Regions from separate parts of the Paenibacillus sp. FSL K6-2862 genome, predicted to be linked through region 2. Evidence: riboswitches for the same ligand, from Rfam matches in the RefSeq annotation. Region 2 holds a riboswitch; the other holds the start of a gene.
The links. A riboswitch is a leader RNA that binds a small molecule or an ion and turns the genes downstream of it on or off. The one in region 2 is predicted to bind glycine.
Positions count from the first base shown of each region.

Region 1: linked by a shared signal. The riboswitch ahead of gcvT (glycine cleavage system aminomethyltransferase GcvT) and the one ahead of sdaAB (L-serine ammonia-lyase, iron-sulfur-dependent subunit beta) in region 2 are both predicted to bind glycine.

Region 1 covers NZ_JBBOSN010000001.1:5,177,961-5,181,267, forward strand. Annotated here, with positions in the region: gene MHB82_RS23370 (PTS mannitol transporter subunit IICB) at 1-330, opposite strand, end outside; gene gcvH (glycine cleavage system protein GcvH) at 759-1,151, opposite strand; glycine riboswitch at 1,491-1,614, shown strand; glycine riboswitch at 1,618-1,720, shown strand; gene gcvT (glycine cleavage system aminomethyltransferase GcvT) at 1,909-3,045, shown strand; gene gcvPA (aminomethyl-transferring glycine dehydrogenase subunit GcvPA) at 3,042-3,307, shown strand, end outside.
Region 2 covers NZ_JBBOSN010000001.1:468,084-471,390, reverse strand. Annotated here, with positions in the region: gene sdaAA (L-serine ammonia-lyase, iron-sulfur-dependent, subunit alpha) at 146-1,093, opposite strand; gene sdaAB (L-serine ammonia-lyase, iron-sulfur-dependent subunit beta) at 1,083-1,772, opposite strand; glycine riboswitch at 1,879-1,981, opposite strand; glycine riboswitch at 1,986-2,111, opposite strand; gene MHB82_RS02275 (MFS transporter) at 2,305-3,307, opposite strand, start outside.

The DNA.
Region 1 (3,307 bases), 4.7 Mb from region 2:
CATGGCACCCAGGAACATCGGAATGTCACTGCCGACGATAACCCCTATAGTCATGATGGCACCAACGACACCACCACGCTGGCCATGCACCATCGTACCTCCAGTGTAACCGATAAGCAGCGGCAGCAAATATTTGATCATCGGATCTACTAACAGTGCCAGATCCGCGTTAGGGAACCAGCCCTTTTCAATAAAGAGTGCCGTAATTAATCCCCAGGCAATAAATGCACCCATATTCGGCATAACCATACCACTCAGGAATCGGCCAAAACGCTGAACGCCTACCCGGAGACCGCCTTTGGAATTGGACGTTTGGTCCAAGTTACTCATTGTATTATCCTCCTCGGATCAAGTAGTTATCATTTATGAAAGGGGTATCATTCCTCCCCTGCTGTTATCCTAAGCCAGATTGGTCTCCGGTTCAACGAAATGAAAGCGTACTTTCGTCATGATCATTGATGACAACATTGTGTTTATGTAATCGTTTTTATGGTGATGAGAGGGTTCTAACCATTGATATACTTAGCTTTTTTCGTGTGTGACTTATATCATTTACGGTGTTGGATTCTATAATATAGCTTGTGCGTTTCAGCCTTATTCCATCCTGTTCAAGTACCTCATCTGGCAACAATCCTGTCTTTCAGAACACGAAAAAGCCTGCATGAGCTTTAAGGCTCACACAGACTCTGAAGACGTGCACGACCGTCCAATGTATAAAAAATCATAGATTAATAAAGGTTATTTAGTGCAAATATATTCTACTCCTCGGTTTGCTTACGATATGCATCAGCATTCATAAGTTTAGACAACGCTGCTGTCAAATCACCTTCAACACGAATCTCGATCATCCAGCCTTCTTCGTAAGGCGAACTGTTGACGAGTTCAGGTGCATCCTGCAGTGCTTCATTCACGGCAATAATGGAACCACTTACCGGAGAAAACAAATCTGAAACCGTCTTAACGGATTCAATCGTACCAATACTTTCTTCCGCTTTTACATCCGATTCAAGGTCAGGCAATTCCACAAACACAATGTCACCCAGCTGATGCTGCGCGAACTCGGTAATGCCGATCCGTACAGTATCCTCCCCTACGGTTTGCACCCACTCGTGCTCTTCACTGTACAGGAAATCACTTTTCAATTCGCTCATCGATATCCGCCTCGCTTTTCATTAATGAGTGCATGCGTCCTTCGGCCAACCTTTTTCCCAGAACATAGCGTAAGATATTTTTGAATGAAATGTCAAGATACCTCACAAATTATTTGATTTTTGATGATTACAGCCTGTAACGCAAACACCCTCACTCTACATATAATGGGTAATATTAGAATAGTAAGCGCACTCTTTTTATATACACGAACAATAATAATAAACTAATAAATATTATTCGGTTTTTTATTAATTTTCGTGATATCGTTCTTGACATCGATAGTGGATTCACGTTTTAATGAGAGAGTAAATGTTAATTGTTGTGTGCATCACCCGCGGATGAATGTAAAGGGAGAGATTACCCGTGACGCCCAACTCTTGGATGCATGCGGTAACGCCGAAGGAGTAAACCACCCGACAAGCGGGAGGTGAATCTCTCAGGCAAAAGGACTTTTACGGGACGCAACTCTGGAGAGCATCTATTCGCCCTGTATGGGGCGTTTTGATCACCCAAGGGGAAACCTGCTGCAACTTATTGGCGGGGTAACTCTCAGGTACCAAGGACAGAGCCTAAGAATACAGCGTGCTTCTGGCATGCCGGTTCTTTGGCCTGTCCTTTTCCTTTTTCCCAAAAAAACGAAAGTCAGGATCGAGCCGGCGCTGTCATCAGCGCAGCCTTAATCATACTTATCCAAGAAAAGAACGCATCATTCATGTTATACACTCGGCCCGGTAGCGGCCATAACGAGGTGATTTGATGTCCAATTTGCTTAGAACTCCACTCTATCCACTTTATCAGCAATATGAAGGTGTACGGTGCATCGATTTTGGCGGCTGGGAGCTTCCGGTGCAATTCAGCGGGATTCAGAAGGAACATGAAGCGGTGCGCGAACGGGCTGGACTGTTCGATGTATCCCACATGGGTGAATTCACGGTGCAGGGTGAACAGGCCGAAGCATTTTTGCAGAAACTGACGACCAACGACGTGACCACCCTGGTCCCCGGCCAGGCACAATACACGTTAATGTGTTACCCGGACGGTGGCGTAGTGGACGATCTGCTCGTATACAAGCTGGAAGATCAGCATTATATGCTCGTCGTGAATGCCTCCAATATCGACAATGACTGGGCATGGCTGCAGGAGCACATGGTCCCTGGGGTGAGCATGACGAATGACTCCGCGGAAACAGCTCTCCTGGCTCTACAGGGCCCGCTTGCTGCAGACACCATCGGAAAAGTTACTGATACCGACGTATCCATAATCGAGCCTTTTCGTTTTGTACAGAATGCTGAGGTCTGTGGTGTAAAACTGCTGCTGTCCCGCACCGGTTATACCGGAGAAGACGGCTTCGAACTATACGTACAGGCAGATCAGGCCCCTAAGGTCTGGAACGGATTGATGGAGGCGGGTGCTGACCACGGACTGGTTCCGGCTGGACTTGGTGCCCGGGATACACTTCGATTCGAAGCGAAGCTGCCCCTCTACGGACAGGAATTGTCGCCGACCATTTCACCGCTGGAAGCAGGCGTTGGCATGTTTGTGAAGCTGAATGCCGGACCTTTTATCGGACACGAAGCGCTATTGCAGCAAAAGAATGATGGACCTGCCCGCAAACTGGTCGGCATTGAAGTGCTGGAACGCGGGATTCCACGTCCCCACTATCCTATCTACGCAGAAGGCGTGCAGATCGGGGAAGTAACAACCGGTACACAGTCCCCTACGCTGAAGCGCAATCTGGGGCTCGCCCTAATTAATAGCCAATATGCTGCACTCGGCACCCCGCTCGAGATTGAGATTCGCGGCAAAAAGCTGAAAGCCGAAGTTGTGAAGACCCCTTTTCATAAACGGACACGTACGTCAAAGACACCTACCCAAGGAGCTGAGCAAGCATGAGCAAGCACCGCTACATTCCCATGACTGAACAGGATCAGAGCGCCATGCTCGCAACCATCGGTGTGGACACGATTGAAGATCTGTTCCAGGACATTCCGCAGGAGATTCGTTATCAAGGCGAGCTGCCTGTTTCCTCCAAACTGGATGAATACACACTGACACGTCATATGTCTAAGCAAGCCGGCGCGAATGCCAATTTTGAGACACACGCCAGTTTCCTGGGTGCAGGCATTTACGATCATCACATCCCTTCCGTTATTAA
Region 2 (3,307 bases):
ATGAGCTTTCTCCTGTAAAGCCCGGAGTTAGGCTGAGGCTCTTGCTCTTCAAATAAAAAAAAGGCGTCCTGCATGACCTGTAAAGGCCAGCGGACGCTTTTCTCTGTTTTTCTCCCGTCATAGATCCTAACCTATCAGATTCGTTCTATGCCTGCTCTTTCGAATTACCCTTCGTGTTCTGTGGTTCGGACTCAGCTTCAGGTTCCGCACGCTTCGCTTTGGGTTTCGCCAGCTTCTCCATCATTTTCCGGCCTGTTGGCGTCTGGGCTAACCCGCCCTGCGCTGTCTCGCGGTGCCTGCTCGGCATCGCACTTCCCACTTCCAGCATGACGTCGATGACTTCATCCGATGGAATGGCACTTCTTACCCCGGCCAGCGCCATATCGGCTGCAGCCAGTGCCGTTACCGCACCCAGTCCGTTGCGGACGATGCATGGAATTTCAACAAGCCCTGCGACCGGATCGCAGATGAGGCCCAGTGTATTTTTTAACGCGAGACCTACGGCATGAACGACCTGCTCCGGCGTCCCTCCGCGCAGCTCCACCATTGCACCGGCAGCCATGCCGATCGCCGAACCGACTTCTGCCTGACAGCCACCCTCTGCACCTGAAATAAACGAGTTATTGGCAATGACATATCCAATTGCACCTGCACAGAATAAGCCGTTCACCAGATGCTCATCACTCCATCCGAATCGCTCCTGGGAGCTGATGAATACACCAGGGATAATTCCGCAAGAACCTGCTGTAGGTGTTGCCACAATCCGGCCCATCGATGCGTTGACTTCAGATACACACAAGGCATAGGCCATTGCCAGTGCGGAAGCGTCACCCGAGCAGGTTTCGCCCTGGCGAATATATTCGGCCATCTTTTTGCCGTCTCCGCCAGTCAAGCCACTGCGCGAAGTGGTGTCCTCCGTCAGTCCTTTGCGTACAGCCTCTTTCATCACCTGATAATATTCCGACATCTGCCGCACAACGTCCGCTTCCGGCGTATTGGTCTCCTGAACCTGCTCCTCGATCATTAGCCGGGCAATGGTTTTGGATTCAGCCGTACAGATCGTATTCAACTCATGCAAGTGCTTAAACCTCATCCGAATCAACCCCTCTCTTCAAATCAATGACGCGAATATCCAGCACATGATCCAGTGAACGCAAGCGTTCCAACATCTCGCCACTTGGTGCTCCGTCCATTTCCATCGCTGTTAGTGCTTCGCCATCCCGGGCTTTCCGGTCTACCTGCATATAACCGATGTTAACCCCTGAGGAGCTGATCGTAGACGTCACGGAAGCAAGCACCCCTGCCTTGTCCGCATGACGCAGAACGAGTGTGGGGAATTCCCCGCTGATCTGTACCCGGAAATCATTTAACGTATGCACCGACACGCTGCCACCGCCAATCGAAGCACCAACGAGTGAACATTGACGCTCACCGTGCCACAACTCAATTTTGACCGTATTCGGATGTGGAGCAGGCAGTCCGCTCGTGTAGAACTCAACCTCCATGCCCGCTTGTTCAGCATATTCCTCGGCGTCTGGTATCCGCGGATCATCAGTGACATAGTCAAGCAAACCACCAATTAACGCCAGATCCGTACCGTGACCTTGATACGTATCGGCAAATGAGCCGTACAGTGTCAGCCTGGCACGTTCAGGCGTACACCCCAGCCACTGCCGTGCAATTCTTCCCAGTCTCGCTGCCCCAGCTGTATGTGAACTTGAAGGCCCCGTCATCGACGGACCAATAATTGAAAAAACATCTTTAAATCGCATCCTGCACCCCTCCATATCGTCCTATCCATCCAGACATGCACCATAATGTTCCTTCATTACTGAATGATGACATCAAAAAAGGACAGTAGAAGGCCTTAGGCCCTCTCTCTGTCCTCGTTACCTGAGAGTTTCATGATCAGAGGCCGCCCCCATGGGGTACCCTTCTCATCATATACCCCTTGGGTGGCGCATTCGCGCACTCTCCAGAGTTGCGTCCAACGATGGTACATTTACCTGAGAGATTAACCACCTGCGCCGGGTGCGCAGCGGCTTGCTCCTTCGGTGCCTGGCAGCCTACTGAAACCAATGACCTGCCGAGGTCTCTCCCGCTCGTTCTCATCCGCTGTATCGTATATATTCGCTTGAACACATATCAAACGTTGTCCTTATAAGATTGATCATTCATATAACAGATTAATATGCAACACAAGTAATGTCAACAAAAGTAACGCATCATTATCATCTTGGCAAAATTCCTCTACTATTATATGCAGCTTTCCACGGAATCGTTCAGTTTCCAATAGGATATAGACTAGCTATGGAGAGATTTTGAGGAAGAGCTGTGATCCTTATAAACTGACTGTCTTGAAGGAAGCCAGCTCGTAAGCCATAACAGAAGGGCACCCAGCATCAGAACTGCCGAAACGACCGTATATACCGTTCGAAGAGAGATCACTTCGGCAACTACACCCATGACCAAAATCGAAATGACCTGCAATGCACTCAGCATGAGTCCAAGTACGCTGCTCATTCGCCCCATCAAGTCTACCGGTATATTATTCTGATAAAAGGTGACCAGTCCCGTGTTTGCTGGCGCCGAACACAAACCGAGCAAAATAAAGGCGAATGCGGCAAGTTCGAACGAAAACGAACGAGCGAACAGGAAATAACCAAGCGCAACCAAGAGCACGCCCCCGCCCATCATGTGGCGAATGGACAAATGTTTGGCGAACAACCAAACCAGCAGAGAACCCGCCATGTATCCAGCTCCAGTAACACTCATCAACGCACCATACTGTGACTCGGACAGGCTCATGACTTGACGGATAAACACCACTTCCTGTGCATCCAGCGACATGCCAATAACAAGAATAATCTGGAACAAGGCATAGATGCCCACCACATATCCTGCTTGGCGACTGAATAGCATCACGGCTCGCCAATCCTGGGCGATCAGACGAGGGGTTAGCCTTGTCCTACCGCTGCTCTGCTCTCCCGTGCCCAGCCTTGGCAGTAACATCAGGATAAGCGCCGATACTACAAAGGAAGCTGCATTGGCATAGATCGCTGCTGCAGGAGACAGATAAATCAACATGACTCCGGCTATGGCTGGGCCTGTAATAAAAGCACCTGAGCTGATCATTGCCTGCAGGGAATTGAATCGCTTGCGCCGCTCAGCAGGAACCAGTCGGGTGATGTACACCTGCGAAGAAGGTACGAATATGGATGACGACATGCTGACAAGAAACATGATGCCGTACATCATCCATAGACTGGGCATCAGCGGAAGCAATGCCACGAGCACAGCTCTCGCC